Linked DNA regions of Loktanella sp. M215. The protein of the gene in region 1 binds, or shares a complex with, the protein of each later gene. Links are inferred from orthologs where the notes say so. Each region holds a gene or a part of one and is shown on either strand. Other genes may lie near its edges. The genes, in order: GLR48_RS10535 and uvrB.

The links.
Region 2: the proteins of GLR48_RS10535 (region 1) and uvrB are in contact, whole or in part, in a crystal structure (PDB 7EGT), measured with the Thermus thermophilus proteins. The link is inferred for Loktanella sp. M215 from one-to-one orthologs. Residues at the interface, in WP_096412145.1 of Thermus thermophilus: His654, Arg656, Phe657, Gln666, Asp668, Glu669, Lys680, Arg681, Leu682, Ser683, Lys685, Tyr686, Ala687; in WP_096411307.1 of Thermus thermophilus: Glu23, Leu25, Arg26, Asp27, Gly28, Glu29, Arg30, Phe31, Arg55, Glu326, Asp327, Phe328, Glu379, Ser382, Gln383, His398, Gly400, Arg401.

What each region holds. Positions count from the first base shown.
Region 1 is NZ_WMEA01000001.1:2,144,372-2,154,024, forward strand. The notes cover bases 3,104-6,165. They hold GLR48_RS10535 (ATP-dependent helicase), read left to right. Parts: upstream 3,104-3,467; coding sequence 3,468-5,864; downstream 5,865-6,165. Other genes in these bases: GLR48_RS10530 (alpha-hydroxy acid oxidase), read right to left, coding at 3,104-3,287. Outside these bases: GLR48_RS10525 (pyruvate carboxylase), read right to left, coding at 1-2,015; more of GLR48_RS10530, read right to left, coding at 2,154-3,103; GLR48_RS10540 (LysE family translocator), read right to left, coding at 6,232-6,831; GLR48_RS10545 (DUF1127 domain-containing protein), read right to left, coding at 7,822-8,022; GLR48_RS10550 (Mrp/NBP35 family ATP-binding protein), read left to right, coding at 8,302-9,375. UniProt on the Escherichia coli protein: A helicase with DNA-dependent ATPase activity. Unwinds DNA duplexes with 3'-5' polarity. Translocates on single-stranded DNA with 3'-5' polarity. Initiates unwinding more efficiently from a nicked substrate than double-stranded DNA.
Region 2 is NZ_WMEA01000001.1:3,917,382-3,926,921, forward strand. What follows is about bases 3,032-5,980. They hold uvrB (excinuclease ABC subunit UvrB), read left to right. Parts: upstream 3,032-3,375; coding sequence 3,376-5,586; downstream 5,587-5,980. Other genes in these bases: GLR48_RS19250 (WD40/YVTN/BNR-like repeat-containing protein), read right to left, coding at 3,032-3,227; GLR48_RS19260 (GlsB/YeaQ/YmgE family stress response membrane protein), read right to left, coding at 5,611-5,904. Outside these bases: GLR48_RS19235 (ETC complex I subunit), read right to left, coding at 1-158; GLR48_RS19240 (superoxide dismutase family protein), read left to right, coding at 274-780; GLR48_RS19245 (aminopeptidase), read right to left, coding at 781-2,019; more of GLR48_RS19250, read right to left, coding at 2,082-3,031; GLR48_RS19270 (PRC-barrel domain-containing protein), read right to left, coding at 6,278-6,916; GLR48_RS19275 (NYN domain-containing protein), read right to left, coding at 7,121-7,750; GLR48_RS19280 (ABC transporter permease), read right to left, coding at 7,755-8,984; GLR48_RS19285 (taurine ABC transporter ATP-binding protein), read right to left, coding at 9,089-9,540. UniProt on the Escherichia coli protein: The UvrABC repair system catalyzes the recognition and processing of DNA lesions. A damage recognition complex composed of 2 UvrA and 2 UvrB subunits scans DNA for abnormalities.

The DNA.
Region 1 (9,653 bases):
TCGCAGACCTTGTCCGCCTTGATCACGGCGTCCATGGCGACGCGCATGTTTTCGACCCAGTTCAGCGAATCGAACACGCGGAACACGTCGACGCCAGAGGTCGCGGCCTGTGCCACGAAGCTTTGCACCACGTTGTCGGGATAGTTCGTGTAGCCCACGCCGTTCGAGGCGCGCAGCAGCATCTGCGTCATGATGTTGGGCATCTTTTCGCGGATGTCGCGCAGGCGCTGCCACGGACATTCTTGCAGAAAGCGGTAGGCGACGTCGAAGGTGGCACCACCCCAGCATTCGACGCTGAACAGCTGGTGCATCTTGGCGGCGTAGGTGGGGGCGACCGCGATCATGTCGATGGACCGCATACGCGTCGCCAGCAGGGACTGGTGGCCGTCGCGCATCGTGGTGTCGGTGATCAGCAGCTGCGGCTGGTCCTTCATCCACTGGGCGACCGCTTTGGGGCCTTGCTCGTCAAGGATCTGGCGGGTGCCGGGGATCATCTGGTCCAGCGATTTCACCGGGGCGACGGGCAATTTCACCTCTGCCGCGGGGCGCGCACGGCCTGCGGTTTCCGGGTGACCGTTCACGGTGATGTCGGCCACGTAGGTCAGGATCTTGGTCGCGCGGTCGCGGCGGGCCTTGAAATCGAAGAGCTCTGGCGTCTGGTCGATGAATTTCGTGTGGTATTCGTTGTTCAGAAACGTCGGGTGTTTCAGCAGGTTTTCGACGAAGGCGATGTTCGTCGACACCCCCCGGATGCGGAATTCGCGCAGGGCGCGGTCCATGCGGGCGATCGCCATTTCCGGCGTCGGCGCGCGGGCCGTGACCTTGGTCAGCAGCGAATCGTAGTAGCGCGTGATGACGGCGCCGGTGTAGGCGGTGCCGCCGTCAAGGCGGATGCCCGGACCGGTGGCCGAGCGGTACATCTGGATGCGGCCGTAGTCGGGGATGAAGTTGTTCTGCGGGTCCTCGGTCGTGACACGGCATTGCAGCGCATGGCCGTCGAGTTTCACGTCGTATTGAGAGGCGCAGCCCGTCGCCTCCATCAGGCTTTTGCCCTCGGCGATCAGGATCTGGGCGCGGACGATGTCGATGCCGGTGACTTCTTCGGTCACGGTGTGTTCGACCTGCACGCGGGGGTTCACCTCGATGAAGTAGAATTCACCCGTCTCCATATCCATCAGGAATTCGACGGTGCCGGCGCATTCGTAGTTCACGTGCTGGCAGATCTTCTTGCCGAGATTGCAGATCTTTTCGCGCTGTGCACCGGAGAGGTAGGGCGCGGGCGCGCGTTCGACGACCTTCTGGTTGCGGCGCTGGACGGAGCAGTCGCGTTCCCAGAGGTGATAGATGTTGCCCTGTTGATCGCCGAGGATCTGCACCTCGACGTGGCGGGCCTTGATGATCATCTTTTCCAGATAACCCTCGCCGTTGCCGAAGGCGGCTTCGGCCTCGCGGCGGCCCTCGCGGACCTTTTCCTCCAGTTCCTTTTCGGAATTGATCGGGCGCATGCCGCGGCCACCGCCGCCCCATGAGGCCTTGAGCATCAGGGGATAGCCGACCTCTGCCGCCTGCTTCTTGATCTTCTTCATGTCGTCGCCCAGCACGTCCGTGGCGGGGATGACGGGGACGCCGGCGGCGATGGCGACCTGACGGGCGGAGGCCTTGTCACCGAGTTCGCGCATCGTCTTGGCCTTGGGGCCGATGAAGACGATGCCGGCGGCGTCGCAGGCATCGACGAAATCGGGGTTTTCCGACAGCAGGCCGTAGCCCGGATGGATCGCGTCGGCGCCGCAGGCCTTGGCGACGCGGATGATCTCGGCGATGCTCAGATAAGCCGCGACCGGACCCATCCCCTCGCCGATGCGGTAGGCCTCGTCGGCCTTGAAGCGGTGGAGCGAGAGCTTGTCCTCTTCCGCATAGACGGCGACCGTCTTCTTGCCCATTTCGTTGGCGGCGCGCATCACGCGGATCGCGATTTCACCACGGTTCGCAATCAGGATTTTCTTGAAGTCGGTCATGGTCATTCCTTTTGCAGTTGCAGCATTGTTAAGCGCAGCTTTTGGGATGTCCAGTGACACAACTGCAGGGTTCATCCCAATGAAGGGGGTATTCCGGGCCTGGCGTCCGGAATGGTGGCCGGGCGCCCAGGCCGTTGCCTAGGAAATGAGCGTCTTGGGGACGTCCGAGAGGGTGCGGGCGCCGATCTGGCCCATGTTGGCGATCATGTCCTGCCGCAGGATGTCGACGACATGGGCCGCACCGCCGTCGCCGAGGGCACCGAGGCCATAGTGGAAGGCGCGGCCCAGCATGACGAAATCCGCGCCGAGCGCGAGAAGGCGCAGGATGTCGAGGCCGCCTTCGACGCCGGAATCGCAGATCACCGGCAGGGTCGTCGCCGCGCGGATCGCGGGCAGGACGCTGGCAGAGGCCGGAGCGGCGGCGAACTGGCGGCCGGCGTGGTTGCTGACCCAGATCGCGTCGATGCCTTCGTCGGTCAGTCGGGCGGCGTCGATGTCGTTCAGCACGCCCTTGACCACCAGTTTGCCGTCCCAGCCGTCGCGCAGCGCGCGCAGGTAGTCCCAGTCGGGCGAGGTGCGTAGCAGGTAGCCCGCGTGCTGGGTCGAGGGGAGGGCGCCCATATTTTCGCTGTAGCTGTCGATCAGGCGCATCCGCGGCATGCCGGTCTTGCGGATCCCCGCGAGCCATGCCGGGCAGCGGGCGGCCTGGGCGGCGAGCCGCGGCGTCAGTTTGGGCGGGTTCGTCAGGCCGCCGCGCGTCTGGCGTTCGCGGCGCGAGGCGACGGGCACATCGACGGTCAGGACCAGCGTGTGAAAGCCGGCCTTTTTGGCGCGGGCCAGCATGTCGGCGCGGATGTCGGGGTCGCGGGGCGGGTAGATCTGGAACCAGCCCTGATCGCCGATATGGGGGGCGAGTGTTTCCGGCGTCTGGGTGGCGACGGTGGAGAGGCCATAGGGGATCCCCTCCGCCGCGGCGGTCTTTGCCAGCAGGCGTTCGGCGTCGGGCCAGATCAGGCCCGACATGCCGACGGGGGCGATGCCCAAGGGCAGGGGGTGGGACTGGCCCATCAGGGTGGTGGACAGGTCCGGCGTGAATTCGCCGTGCAGGATCGACGGGCGCAGCAGCACCGCGTCGAGGGCTGCGCGGTTGCGGCGCAGGGCCGATTCGTCGCCCGTCGCGCTGTCGAGGTATTCCCAGACAAAATGGGGAATCCGCGTGCGGGCGCGGGATTTCAGGTCGGCGATGGCGGGGTAGCGGCTGTGCAAACTCATGAAGGCGACGCTAGGGCGGGCCACAGGGTTTGGGAAGGGGGGGCGGTTTTTCCCGTGGAAAAACCGATGCCTCCGGCGGAAGTATTTGAAACCAGAAGAAGCGGGGATGTCGGACATAAGTTGTGAACGGATCGTGAACAAGGGGTTTCTTTGTCGGGTGTTCGGACGTATCTTGGGCGCATGAGCAGTTATTCCGAAGACGACGCCTTCGAGGCGGCAGCGGTCCCCCTGAGCCAGCGGGCGATGCCCAGCCGTGGCGCCGGTCCCTATCTGGAGGGGCTGAACCCCGCGCAGCGCGCCGCGGTGCTGGCGCTGGACGGACCGGTCCTGATGCTGGCGGGGGCGGGCACGGGCAAGACCCGGGCGCTGACCGCGCGGATCGCGCATCTGCTGGTGACGGGGACGGCGCGGAGCCAGGAGATTCTGGCCGTGACCTTTACCAACAAGGCCGCGCGCGAGATGAAGAACCGCGTCGGTCGCCTGATGGGCGAGACCGTCGAGGGGGTGCCGTGGCTGGGCACGTTCCATGCAATCTGCGTCAAGCTGCTGCGGCGGCACGCGGAGCTGGTGGGGCTGAAGTCGAACTTTACCATCCTCGATACCGACGACCAGATCCGCCTGATGAAGCAGCTGATCGTGGCCGAGGGCATCGACGAGAAGCGCTGGCCGCCGCGGATGCTGGCGGGGATCATCGACGGCTGGAAGAACAAGGCCTTCACGCCCGACAAGGTGCCGCTGGCCGATGCGGGGGCTTTCGATCACAAGGGCGTCGACCTTTATGCTGCCTACCAGCGGCGGCTGCTGGACCTGAACGCCTGCGATTTCGGCGATCTGCTGCTGCACATGGTGACGATCTTTCAGACCCATGCGGACGTGCTAGCGCAATACCAGCGGCGGTTCCGGTATATCCTTGTGGACGAGTATCAGGATACGAACGTGGCCCAGTATCTGTGGCTGCGGCTGCTGGCGGCGGCGCACAAGAACATCTGCTGCGTGGGTGACGACGACCAGTCGATCTATGGCTGGCGCGGGGCCGAAGTGGGCAACATCCTGCGGTTCGAGAAGGATTTTCCCGGCGCCACGGTCGTCAAGCTGGAGCAGAACTATCGCTCGACCGAGCATATTCTGGCCGCCGCCTCTGGCGTGATTGCGGCCAACAAGGGGCGGCTGGGCAAGACGTTGTTCACCGAAGCGACGGGCGGCGAAAAGGTGCGCCTGATCGGCCACTGGGACGGCGAGGAAGAGGCGCGCTGGATCGGCGAGGAGATCGAGGCCTTGCAGCGCGGGACACGCGGGCTGGACAAGGTCGGGCTGGATCATCAGGCGATTCTGGTGCGGGCGTCGCACCAGATGCGCGCCTTCGAGGACCGGTTCCTGACGATCGGTCTGCCCTACCGGGTGATCGGGGGGCCGCGATTCTATGAGCGGTTGGAGATCCGGGACGCGATGGCCTATTTCCGGCTGGCCGTGAGTCCCGACGACGATCTGGCGTTCGAGCGGATCGTGAACACGCCCAAGCGCGGCCTTGGCGACAAGGCGATCCAGACGATCCAGATGACGGCGCGGTCGAACGGCGTGGGGCTGGTCGAGGGCGCGCGTCTGGTGGTGCAGGCGAAACTGCTGGGCGGCAAGGGGCTGCGCGAACTGGCGCTGCTGGTGGACGGGCTGGACCGCTGGCACGGACAGGTCCGGGCCGAGGCCGACACGCATCAGGAACTGGCCGAGATGATTCTGGATGAATCGGGCTATACGGGCATGTGGCAGAACGACAAGACGCCCGAGGCACCGGGGCGGCTGGAGAACCTGAAGGAACTGGTGAAGGCGCTGGACAATTTCGAGAACCTGCAGGGGTTTCTGGAGCACGTCGCGCTGATCATGGACAACGAGACGGAGCAGGAGGGCGAGAAGGTCAGCATCATGACCCTGCACGCCGCCAAGGGTCTGGAGTTTCCCGCCGTCTTTCTGCCGGGCTGGGAGGACGGGTTGTTTCCGTCGCAGCGCAGCATGGACGAATCGGGGCTGAAGGGGCTGGAGGAGGAACGCCGCCTTGCCTACGTCGGGATCACGCGGGCCGAGGCGATCTGCACCGTGTCATTCGCCGCGAACCGGCGAGTCTACGGCCAATGGCAGAGCGCGCTGCCGTCGCGCTTCATCGACGAATTGCCCGAGGATCACGTGGAGGTGCTGACGCCACCGGGTCTGTACGGTGGCGGCTACGGCGCGGCGGGGATGGCGGCGGCGGCTTCTCCGAAATTGCGCGAAGAGAGCATGTCGGACCTGCACCAGAAGGCGCATGACGCGAATGTCTATAATTCTCCGGGGTGGCGGCGGTTGCAGGCGCGGGGGCAGGCGCGCGGCATGGCGCAGCCCGCCGAGGCGCGCAACATGGTGATCGATTTGGATGCGGTGAGTGCGTTCACGACGGGCGACCGGGTGTTTCACCAGAAGTTCGGTTATGGCGTGATCGACGGGATCGAGGGCGACAAGCTGGATATCGCATTCGACAAGGCCGGGTCGAAGAAGGTCGTGGCGAAGTTCGTGGTGAGCGCTGACGCGGCGAGCGACGTGCCGTTCTGAGGGGACGGCGGGACGGCGCTGTTCGGCGCTGACGCGCCGAAGGCGCCCCGCCCGCCGTCCCGCAGCCCGTCGGGTGCTGTGACAGATGTGCCAGCGTTTTGGCGGGGCCGGCTTTAGCGCAGGGCGCTGCACGCGTTGGGCTGGCCTTGGCCGAGGGATTTTGACGGCCTGTCGTCAGGTGCGGCGGGGGTCTCAGGCGCCAGTGGGCACCTTGGCGTGGGGGGCCAGGAATACGAAGGTCGACGGGCCGCCGGTGACGGTGCCCCCTCTGGTGATGGCGCAGGCGGATCGGCAGGCCAGACCTTCGAAGTGATCCGGTGATCCAGAGGATGGGGGCGCATCGCGGGATGCGCCCTTTGTTGTGCGGTCAGTGGACCAGCATCGGGTAGAGCGAGGCGATCAGCAGCACCGCCATTGTCACGTTGAAGATTCGCAGCCGCTGTGACGTGCCGAGAAAACGCCGGACCTGCACGCCGAGGGCGGCCCAGACGGTTATGCTGGGCAAATTGGTGCAGAGGAAGACGCCTGCGACCAGCAGTGAGCCTGCGAAGACGGACCAGTCCTGCGGTGCGAAAGCGGTGATCGCGGTGATGCCCATGACCCAGGCCTTGGGATTGACCCATTGGAAGGCTGCGGCCTGCAGGAAGGTGAAGGGGCGACCCTCGACCGCCCGCGCCTCTGGCGGGACGGCGGTCGCGATCTTCCAGGCGAGCCAGGTCATGTAGACGGTCGCGCCGATGGTCAGGAGGGTGTTGAGGATCGGAAACGCCGCGAAGGCGCGCAAGAGCACGAGGCCGATCATCAGCACCATGAAGGCATGGCCGAGGCTGACGCCCAGCATGTGCGGGATCGTGCGGCGCATGCCGTAGTTGGCCCCGGACGCCATCAGCATCAGGTTGTTGGGGCCGGGGGTGATCGAGCTGGCGAAGGCGAACTGGATCAGCAGGAAGAGGGTGACGTGGGTCATGCGGCTGCAGTAGCGCCGATTGCCGCGCGGTTCACCCGGTAAATTGTACCGATGACAACGGCGCGGGGGTGCGGTCTGCGTGGGGAGATCCTGCGGGCGATGCGGTTCGGCGTTCGGGGGCCGGGCGATACGGTTGCGACAGTATGCGCCGCAGGGAACGCCGCCAACAAAAAAGGCGATGCGCGGGAGGAGGTGCGCATCGCCTTCATTTGGATGTGGACCCTCGGGAGGAGGTAAGAGCCCGCATCTGGTGCCCGGACCGCAGGGAGGAGGTTGCGGCAGCGGGCGTATCCGGGTTGGCCGCGGGAGGAGGTGCAGCGCCCGTATCAGGTCAGTCGGTGGTGGCCGGGAGGAGGTAGCCACCACCGATCTGGGTTGGACGGTGCCGCAGGGAGGAGGTTGCGGGCCGTCCGGGTCGAAGGTCCGACGGTCAGCCCGGGAGGAGGTGGGCGTCGGTCGGACTATCCGGGCTACCGCGGGAGGAGGTGCAGCGCCCGTATCAGGTCAGTCGGTGGTGGCCGGGAGGAGGTGGCCACCACCGATCTGTGTTGGACTGCGCCGCAGGGAGGAGGTTGCGGGCCGTCCGGGTCGAAGGTCCGACGGTCGGCCCGGGAGGAGGTGGGCGCCTGTCGAACCTGTCAGAACCAGCGCGGGAGGAGGTGCGCGGTTCCGATCTGAAACTCTTGTCGGTGGTGGCCGGGAGGAGGTGACCACCACCGATCGAGGGTGGACGGATCCGCAGGGAGGAGGTTGCGGGCCGTCCGGTCTGTGATCCGCAAGCCAACCAGGGAGGAGGTTGGCGGCCTGGGGACCGTATGGGCAACTGCGGGAGGAGGTGCAGGTTCCCATATTTCTTAATCTTGTTTAAGACGGTGACCCGGGGAGGAGGTCGGGTCACCGTCTTGTCGTTCGCGCCCACCGCAGGGAGGAGGTTGCGGCGGCGCGGGTCAGGATCGGACCAGGGAGGAGGTTGGCCGATCCCGAAGTGAATTACTTGCCGTAGGCCGCCTCGTGAGCGATCGAACGGATCATCGACCGGCTGATGCCCAGGTCGGCCAGATCGCGGTTGTCCAGCGCCTGAAGTTCGGTCATGGTCGTGCGGAACACTTTGCGCGCCGCCAGAGCGTCGGACAGGCGGGCCATCAGGCCAGTGGTGCGCGGTGCGGTGGTCGTCGTGTTTGCGTATGCCATTTTCATCTCGTCTTTCTTAAAGTCCGGTGCAGAGCGATGTGTTTGTCGTTCTGCTTGTGTCCATGATGTATGATAATGCTGCACCTGCACAACGGCTGTATCGACAATGCTGCTATGCAGCAGATGCAAGGTTACTCTGGGACAGTTATTAATCCGCCCAACAACCGGGCAACGGCCCTGCGTACACCATGGAAAATAGGGGCTTGCGCCGCTGGGTGTCGGGACACAGGGTGCGCGTCAACTGATGATCGCGACCGGGTTTGTGAAGGAAATATGTATATGCCAGCGTCAAAAGAGGAAATTCAGGCCTGTGTTGCAGCGATCGCTGTGCCCGGCGGCGGTACTTTGGGGTCGCGTGACATGGTGCGCGCGGTGCAGGTCGATGCGGCCAGCGTCCGCTTCGTGATCGAGGCGCCGGATGCCGCGACGGCGGCGACGCTGGAGCCGGTGCGGCAGGCGGCTGTTGCTGCGGTGCAGCAAATGACGGACGGGCTGACGGTCTCGGCCGTGCTGACGGCGCATGGGGCGGCGCCTGCGGCCCCGGCGCCGCCCAGTCTGAAGGTGGGGCGGCATCCGACGCCGCAGGCGGGGCCCGCACCCGTTGTCGGGGTCGACCGGATTTTGGCCATCGGATCGGGCAAGGGCGGCGTCGGCAAATCGACGGTGTCGTCGAACCTGGCCGTGGCGCTGGCCAAAAAGGGCAGGCGGGTCGGTCTGCTGGATGCCGATATCTACGGTCCCAGCCAGCCGCGGATGATGGGGGTGAGCAAACGCCCCGCCAGTCCCGACGGCAAGACGATCATCCCGCTGCACGCCCACGGTGTCACCATGATGTCGATCGGGTTGATGGTGGACCCGGACAAGGCGGTGGTCTGGCGCGGGCCGATGCTGATGGGCGCCTTGCAGCAGATGCTGACGCAGGTGGCCTGGGGCGAGCTGGATGTGCTGATCATCGACCTGCCGCCGGGGACGGGGGACGTGCAGCTGACACTCTGTCAGAAGACGAGTGTCACCGGCGCCGTCATCGTGTCCACGCCGCAGGACGTGGCATTGCTGGATGCACGCAAGGCGATCGACATGTTCAAGACGCTGAACACGCCGCTGCTGGGCCTGATCGAGAACATGTCTACCTTCTATTGCCCCCATTGCGGAGAGGAGACGCAGATCTTTGGCCATGGCGGCGTCGCGCACGAGGCGGAGCGTCTGGGGGTGCCGTTCCTGGGCGCGCTGCCCATCGACCTCGACACGCGGCTGTCAGGGGATGCGGGGACGCCGGTGGCGCTGGGCGACGGGCCGGTGGCCGAGGCCTATGCCGCCCTCGCGCAGCGGTTCATCGACGGCGGGATGGCCTAAGCGTCGAATCGGATTCTGCGTGAACCTTTGTGAATCGATGTCGGGTCGCCCTTGGGGCGGCCCGATTCTGTTTTCAAATGCCGAAAATTAGCGCATTAACCTTTACGTTAGGGGATTGACTGCGTCTGCGGCGACACGCTTTTGGACCGACTCGGAGGTGGGCCAAAACTTTTTTGGGGGCGCTGTGACCCGCGCCGTTCGTTTCAGATTTATACAATATATTGGGAAAACTATCCACAGGCATACTACATGCCACCGCCGCCCTGTGGACAAGATCC
Region 2 (9,540 bases), 1.8 Mb from region 1 along the record:
AGCCGCACCTGGCTTTGGGTATCGGTCGAACTGGTCCAGCCCATCAGCGGGTCGATCTCGCGCGCCGAATCCTTGACGAAATCCAGCACCCACACGTGGGTCTTGGCCGTGCCGGAGGACATGGCCGTCTTGGCGGGGCGATAGATGCGGGCCTGCATGGGACGAACTCCTGTTGAACCGGGGATGTTATCGGCAAATTGCGCGCCAAGGGCAAGAGGAACCCTACCCCATCAGCCCGCGTTGGTCAGCTGAACCCAGACCAAAGGACGACCCATGAAATTTCTTCCCCTGATGGCCGCGCTGACCATGGTGCCGGCCGGCGCTTTTGCTGCGGCCCACGCCGAAATGATGCCGATGACCGCGACGGTCAACGGCACCGACGGGTCCAGCAAGGGGATCGTCACCATCACCCCGACCGAGTCCGGCGCGATGCTGGTCCAGATCGACCTGTCGGGCCTGCCTGCGGGCGACCACGCGATCCATGTGCACGAAACGGGCGACTGTGCGGCCGCCGATTTCACCAGTGCTGGCGGCCACTTGGCCGACGGTCATGACCACGGCGTGATGGCCGCGGCTGGCCCGCATCCGGGCGATATTCCCAACATCACCGTGGCCGAGGATGGCACGGCGAAGATGGAATTTTTCAACGCGATGCTGACGCCCGAGCTGATGGGTGACGACGACGGATCGGCCATCATCGTGCATGCGGGCACCGACGATTACAGCAGCCAGCCCGCTGGCGACGCGGGTGACCGCATCGCCTGTGGCGTGTTCAAGTAATCAGAACGCCCATTCGCCTGCGCGCATCACCGGGACCACTTCGCCGGTCCGGGTGATGCCGTCGATATCGACGGCATCCGATCCCATCATCCAGTCGACGTGGACCAGAGACTGGTTGCCGCCCTTCTGCTTCAATTCCTCGGGCTTCAGGGACGATCCGCCTTGGATCGTGTCCGCGTAACATTGCCCCAGCGCGATATGGCAGGATGCGTTTTCATCAAAGAGCGTGTTGTAGAACAACGTGCCTGATTGCGAGATCGGCGAGGAATGAGGCACCAGCGCCACCTCTCCGATCCGGCTGGACCCGTCGTCAACGGCCAGCAGGTCGCGGAACACGGCCTCTCCGGTCGATGCCGTCGCCTCCACAATCTTGCCCGCCTCGAACCGGACCGCGATGTCGCGGATCACCGTGCCTTGATACGCGAGGGGTTTGGTCGCCGCGACCGTGCCGTCGACCTTGTAGGCGTGCGGGCAGGTAAAGACCTCCTCCGTCGGGATATTGGGCTGGCAGACGACGCCGTTCAGCGCGGGCGAGGCGCCCCCTTTCCAGATATGCCCCTCTGCCAGACCAAGGCGCAGGTCGGTGCCGGGGCCGGTATACTGCAACGCCTCGAAGTTCTGCGCGTTCAGCCATTTGACGCGGGTCTTCAGTTCCGCCGTGTGGTCGGCCCAGTTCTGCACCGGATCGTCACCGCCAAGGCGGGAGGCGTCGTAGATCGCATCCAGCAGCCGACCCTGCGCCTGATCGACAGGCACATCGGGGAACACGCGGGCGGCCCAGGCGGCACCGGGGAAGGCCACGATGTTCCAGTTCACCTCGAACCCCACGATCGGGTTCATGGCCGGCTTGGCCGCGATGGACACGGCCTTGGATGCACGTGCCACCTTCGCCGGGTCCTGTTCGGCCAGCAGCATGGGGTCGTCGCCGGTGATCGCCATGCGCGCGGCACCGGCCTTGTAAGCCTTGCCCAGCCCTTCGTAGAACCAGTCGGCGGCACGATCGAAGCTCTCATCTTCGGCATTTTCATACCGCGCCAGCGTGATTGCGTCATCGGTAAAGAACGGCAGCACCAGACCGGCGCCCGCCTTGTAGGCATGAACCGCAATGCGCTGGACCAGCGGCAGGGCGGACATGTTGGCGGTGATGATCAGGTCCTGCCCCTTTTGCAGGTTCACGCCGGTGCGCACGGCGACCTCGGCCAGACGGTCGAGTTTTTCGGGGTCCAGATGGTCGGACATGGGGATGCTCCTTGAGGGTTGGGCGCGAACCTACGCCTCTGCCCTGCGGCGTCAACCTCGGCTCAGGCCCTGTCAAGCACCTCGACCGAGAGGATGGTCGGCAGATGCCGCGTCAATTCCGCCCAGCTGTCGCCCTCGTCGAAACTGGCAAAGACCGATCCGGAGTTCGTCCCGAAATAAAGACCCGCCGGATCGCGCGCATCCCCCGCCATCGCCTGCCGCAACACGGTGAAATAGCAGCCCTGTTGCGGGAGCCCGTCGCGCAGTCCTGTCCACGTGGCACCGCCGTCCCGCGACCGCCAGACGGCGCAGGCCGCATCCGGTGGGAACCGCCCCGCCATGTCGCCGTTCAGCGGAAGGGTCCAGATCGTGTCCGCGTCGCGCGGATGCACCCGGATCGGAAAGCCGAAGGTGGACGGCAACCCCGTCGAGATATCGTCCCACGACCGCCCCCCATCGGCGGACCGCCAGACGCCGTGGTGGTTCTGCTGATAAAGCACATCGCCCTCGCCCGGCGCGCGCATCATGTTGTGGACGCAATGCCCGACCTCGCCCCCCTCCGGCCCCGCCGGGTGGTGATGGTCGGCACAGGCGCCCGCGTTCGACAGCCGGTTGCGCCGGTCCCATGTCGCCCCGCCGTCGTCGGTCGCAAAGACGCCCTCTGCCGAAATGCCGACCCACATCCGGTCGGGGTCCGCGGGATGAGAGACTAGGCTGTGCAGCGTCAGCCCTGCGCCCCCCGCCTGCCAGTCATCCACACCCTGATCGTCGGTCAGACCGCCGACCTTGTCCCACGTCACGCCCATGTCATGGCTTTTCAGCAATCGCGCGGGCTTCGTGCCCGCACAAAGCACGCCATGGGCGAAATGCAGCGACCAGACCTGCATGAACTCCCGGTCGAACGGCATCGGCGCATCCACCCAGCCGATCATCGCGGCAAAGCCGGGATCATTGGCCGCCCAGTCGTCCATGCCGCCTTTGGTCAGCTTGGTCAGCGTCCAGGTGGCACCATCGTCCTGCGACCGCCAGACCCCCGCCCCTTGAAAGTCGCCACCGCCACCGGCCCAAAGCGTCCCCGTCAAAGGATCGCCGATCACGTGGTTGATCGGCCAGCCGTCGCAGAACGGGCCTGTCGCGGCCCAGCCCTGCGCACCCTCCCTCACCAGAAACACGCCCTTCGACGTGCCCCACAGGATCGCCACAGCCATCGCATCCCCCCTATGCAGCCTGCCCGATTCTAGCACAAACCGGCCCTTTCGTCGCCTTCGGCGTTGCTGCTGGCGGCAAGTGTCAGCAGCACCCCTTGAACCGCAGGGCTTCGGGATCAAATATGTCTTGACCCCCGAAGGATTCCCCATGGCCTACGCCCAGACCGACAAACGCGAGCTTGCCGACGCCGCCTACCTGTCCAACCCCGCGCCCAACGTGCGGACGCGCGAGAAGATGGAAGGCGGCCGCAAGTTCGTCCTGAAGACCGAATTCGAACCCGCCGGCGACCAGCCGACGGCCATCGTCGAGCTGTCCGAAGGTGTCAAAAACGGAGAGCGGGATCAGGTGCTGCTAGGGGCCACCGGCACCGGCAAGACCTTCACCATGGCCAAGATCATCGAAGAGACCCAGCGCCCCGCGATCATCCTCGCCCCCAACAAGACGCTCGCGGCGCAGTTATATGGCGAATTCAAGGGCTTCTTCCCCGAAAACGCCGTGGAATACTTCGTCAGCTACTACGACTACTACCAGCCCGAAGCCTACGTCGCCCGGTCGGATACCTATATCGAGAAGGAATCCCAGATTAACGAACAGATCGACCGGATGCGCCACTCGGCCACGCGGGCGCTGCTGGAACGCGATGACGTGATCATCGTGGCCTCGGTGTCCTGCATCTATGGTATCGGGTCGGTGGAAACCTACGGCGCCATGACGCAGGACATCCACGTCGGCAAATCCTACGACCAGCGCAAGATCATGGCGGACCTGATCGCCCAGCAATACCGCCGCAACGACGCCGCCTTCCAGCGCGGCACCTTCCGCGTGCGCGGCGATTCGCTGGAAATCTTCCCCGCCCACCTCGACGACCGCGCCTGGCGGTTGAGCTTCTTTGGCGAGGAACTGGAGTCGATCACCGAATTCGACCCCCTGACGGGCGAGAAAACCGACACCTTCCCGAAAATCCGCGTCTACGCGAACTCGCACTACGTCACGCCCAAACCGACGATGCAGCAGGCCATCATCGGCATCAAGAAAGAGCTGCGGATGCGGCTGGATCAACTGGTGAACGAAGGCAAGCTGCTGGAAGCACAGCGGCTGGAACAGCGTACCAACTTCGATCTGGAAATGCTGGAAGCGACCGGCGTCTGCAACGGGATCGAGAACTATTCCCGCTACCTGACGGGCCGCGCCCCCGGCGAGCCGCCCCCCACCCTGTTCGAATTCATCCCCGACAACGCCATCGTGTTCGCGGACGAGTCCCACGTCTCGGTCCCGCAGATCGGCGGCATGTACAAGGGCGACTTCCGACGCAAGATGACGCTGGCCGAACACGGCTTCCGCCTGCCGTCCTGCATGGACAACCGCCCGCTGAAGTTCGAGGAATGGGACGCTATGCGCCCCCAGTCCGTCTTCGTCAGCGCCACCCCTGCGGCGTGGGAACTCGAACAAACCGGCGGCGTCTTCACCGAACAGATCATCCGCCCCACCGGCCTGATCGACCCGGTCATCGAGATCAGGCCCGTCGAAATGCAGGTCGACGACCTGCTGGACGAGGTCCGCAAGGTCTCTGCCGCCGGTTTCCGCACGCTCTGCACCACGCTGACCAAGCGCATGGCCGAGGACCTGACCGAATACATGCACGAACAGGGCATCCGCGTGCGCTACATGCACTCTGACATCGACACGATCGAGCGGATCGAGATCCTGCGCGATCTGCGCCTTGGAGCCTTCGACGTGCTGATCGGCATCAACCTGCTGCGCGAGGGTCTGGATATTCCCGAATGCGGTCTCGTCGCCATCCTCGACGCCGACAAGGAAGGCTTCCTGCGTTCCGAAACCTCCCTCGTCCAGACCATCGGCCGCGCCGCGCGGAACGCCGAAGGCCGCGTCATCATGTACGCCGACCGGATCACCGGGTCGATGGAACGCGCGATGAAGGAAACAGAGCGTCGCCGCACCCGCCAGACCGCCTACAACGTCGAACACGGCATCACGCCGACGACGGTGAAAAAGAACGTCGAAGACATCCTCGCGGGCCTCTACAAGGGCGACGTCGACATGAATCGCGTGACGGCCAAGGTCGAACGTCAGGGCTCCAACATGAAGGCCGTTCTGGACGGCTTGCGCACCGACATGCGCAAGGCCGCCGAGAACCTCGAATTCGAAACCGCCGCCCGCCTGCGGGACGAGCTGAAACGGCTGGAGGCCGTCGAGCTTGCGATTGCCGACGATCCGTTGGCGCGCCAACAGGCCGTCGACAAGGCGGTCGAAGACTCCGCCAAGGCCTCAGGCCGGTCTACGGGCGGACGCGGGGGCATGCGGGGTGGAAAGTCGCGGTATGGGGGGAAGAAGCGTTAGGCCAAACCGGCCCGACCCCACTCGTTATCTGCGGGGCCGGTCGTCCGACCGCCCCGTCAGCGCCTTGATCAGCACGACCAGCACCACGGCGCCAACCGCACCGATCACGAGGATCGCCAGCAGGCCCGCACCGATTGCGGCCGTGACGCCCAGCAAGGCCAGCACGAAGGGCAGCGCCACGGCGCCGATGATGCCTGCGACAATGTAGGCGCCCTTGTTGCCTCCGGTGATGACCGCAGCGATCAGGCCCGCGACCAGACCGATCACGGCCAGCAGTGAAATCGCACCCCAGCCGACCACTTGCAGAAAGGTGTCCATCGTCGTCTCCTTTGAATGTTCCAACCTCAACGTGACCTGTCCCGCCGCGTTCCGCAACGCCCGTGAATTGTCCCCGGTGTGACCCAAACACCGCGCAGACAATCTTGACAGCACCCCGGCCCCGCGCCATCTAGACGTCAGAGTGGGGACGTAGCTCAGTTGGGAGAGCGCGTCGTTCGCAACGACGAGGTCGTCGGTTCGATCCCGATCGTCTCCACCAAGACCTTCATTGAAATTTCCTGCAGAGTCCGTGACACTTGGCGCCCGGCGCTGGCAACTGCGCACTGCTTTTCGGACGCGGCACGTCGCACCCCCCTTACAGGAAAAAGGCCGCCCCGGAGAGGGCGGCCAATTCCTGCGATCTAAAAAATGATCAGTTCGACGCGGCGGTTGCCTCATAGGCCGGCATCTCTTTCAGTTGGTCCGTCGTCATGCCGACATAGGCGCGCATGTCGCTACCATCTGCCATCGCCAGAACCTGCATGCTGCTCAGAGAGATCGCGACCGGCTTTGCACCCAGTCCCAGAAATCCGCCGACATCCACGATGGCGGCCGAGACGGTGCCGTCGGCGCCGATGACAGGCTCGCTGATCGTGCCGACCTTGTTGCCGTCCGTGTCATAGACGTCCAGTCCGGTCAGCTGTTCGACGGTGATTTCGGTCACCACAACGTCGCTGTAGCCGTCCATCGTCATCGCCGATGCGGCATTCTGAACGGACATGGAATCGTTCGACGTGCCATCGGTCGCCGGTGCTTCGGATGCGGAGGTGGACGAATCCGCAGGTACGACCTCGGTGCTGGTGCCTGTGCCGGTGCTAGTCACGGACATGCTGTCGGTGGATGTGCCGTCAGTCGCAGGCATGGCGGAGGTCGGAGCCGGGTTGCCGGTGCTTTGCACGGACATGCTGTCGGTGGATGTGCCGTCGGTTGCAGGGCTGGTGGCGGGGGTCTGCGCCACGGCCGCATTGGCCATGACGAGGGCAATTGCCGTGCTGGCGAGAATGGTTTTCATCAGTCAAATCCTTTGGGTCGTCCAGGCCTGACGCTTCAGGCCATGTTCTGCATAGACAACCGCCCACCCTGCACAGGGGTTCATCAACTAACTGTCATCGCGCACACTTTTCCGGATTCGGACCGCGACATCAGCGGCGACTGGCGGCCCGATCCGGGTCATGCATCGCCCATCAGATTGCACGCAAAGGCACGACCGCCCGTCTTACAGGCGCAGGATCGGCGCGCCCTCTTGCCAGCGCCCCTTGACCAGAAATCCCCGCGCGCCCACGGCGGGGAATTGCGTCTTCCAGTCCAGAAACCGGTCGTTTGTCACGACCCGCAGGCGATCCCGTGCCGCATGGGCCAGCAACAGCGGATCTGCCGGCGTCCCGCCGGCCGCGACGGTGACCGACGACGCGGGCAGACCGATCATGGCACCCAGTGCCACTGCATCCCTGAACCCCTCTGCCAGCTTGTAGCACGCGTTGGCGTCGAAATAGACGTGCGGCCGCTCGCCCTTGTCCACCAGCGCCTGCACCACTCGGCGCAGCACCACGGCGGACGGCGCGTTCCCGTTCCAGTGCATGACGTTCGATCCGTCGATCAGGATTGTCGGGCGGGCCTGCGGCGGAACGCGCGGCCTGTTTGTCCGCCGCCGCTGCTGCGGGATCCGGCGCGGCGCCACGTCCGCGGGCGAGCGCCGCCGCCACACCTCCCACAGGGTGTCCCACAGCAGGCCCAGCGCCAGCCCGGCCAGTGCGAACCACGCGAAGGTCTGCAAGCGGGCCGGGTCGGCCCCGCCCAGCACCAGCAACACCAGCAGCACCGCAAGTGCTGCAGCCGGTCCCGTCATGACGTCATCCCTTGCCCTTCCACGGCACCATGATCCGCTCCAGCCAGCGGATGCCAAGGTCGATGGTGAACCCCACGATCCCGATCACGATCACCCCCATCAGCACGATGTCCGTGTTCTGGAACTTGGACGCAACCATGATCATCATGCCGACGCCGGTCTGTGCCGCCACCAGCTCTGCCGCGACGACGGTGCCCCAGCAGACCCCCATGGCCACCCGCGCACCGGTGAATATCTCCGGCAGGGAATTCGGGATGACGACATGCCGCATCACCTGCCATTTCGACGCGCCCAATGAATAGGCCGCATGCACCTTGGAAATCCGCACGCCCGACACGCCGGAGCGCGCGGCGATCGCCATGATCCAGAGTGCCGCAAGGAACAGCAGGATGATCTTGCCCGTCTCACCGATCCCCGCCCAGATGATGACCAGCGGGATCAAGGCAAGCGGCGGGACGGGCCGCATGAACTCCACGATGGGGTCGAACCAGCCGCGAAACCAGTCCGACAGGCCCATGGCATAGCCGAGGGGGATGCCCACAAGCGCCCCCAGCAAAAAGCCCACGATCACCCGGAACAGCGAATAGCCCAGGTGTTCCCACAGGCTCGCCCCCCGGAACCCGTCGCGGGCGATGGTCACAGCCTGCGCCCAGACCGCCTCTGGCGGCGGCAGCCAGATCGGCTCCATCTGCCAGCCGGACGCAGGCGCGATGTTCAGCGTGCCCTTGGGGGTCATCATCACCCGGCCAAAGCCGGTGCGCACAGACCCGCCCGGTGCGATGGGCGTGCCATCGACCGCCGTGATCTGGGCCCCCTGATCGCGGGTGACCTCGTCGTTGTCAGCCACGCGCAGCAGGGCGCTGCGGAACATGCCGATGGCGATGGAGTCGTTGCGGGCCATGCCGGTACCGGGATCGACCTGCGGATCGGGGGTGGTAACATCGGCGGGGTGGACCAGCACCGTGACCGTAGCGTCATCGGTCGCCCCGTCCGGCCCCGTCAACGTGTAGTCAAACGTCGCCGTCCCCTGAAACGGCCCCGGCATGTGCAGGAATCCCGGCAGCAGCTTTGATCCGGTAAACGCCCCCCAGAGCACGAAGATCAGCACAATGCTGATGACCGACGCGACCCCGTTCGACACCACGGCGGATTCATCGCCAAAGGTCACGGTTTTCAGGCCACCATAGTCATGCTTTGGCCGCAGCAGGCGGCGGACAAAGGACCAGACGAGCATCAACGCAAGGATCAGCGCGACATAGGCCAGAATGAACGGCACCGCCCCGCCCACTGCCTTCAATACCGTCAGGAATTCGCCCCAAAGCGCCGCTAGAACGGCCATCAGACCTGCTCTCCGGCGCTGCCCATGATCTCCTCCTCCATGTTCCAGATCATCGACAGGATCTCCTCCCGGGTCTGGGCAAAGCGGGGATCCTTCTTGACCTCGCGCAGGTCGCGGCCCACGCCCATGTCGGCAAAGGGCAGATTGTATTCCTTATGGATGCGCCCCGGTCGCGGCGCCATGACGATCAGGCGCTCGCCCAGCAGCAGGGCCTCCTCGACCGAGTGGGTGATCAGGATGATGGTCTTGCCCGTCTCTTTCCACAGCTTCAGGACAAGGCCCTGCATCTTTTCGCGCGTCAGCGCGTCCAGCGCGCCCAGCGGTTCGTCCATCAGGATCACGTCGGGTTCATTCGCCAGACACCGCGCCAGTGCCACGCGCTGCTGCATGCCGCCCGACAACTCATAGACCGCCTTGTCCTTGAAATCCCGCAGGCCCACGACGTCGAGCA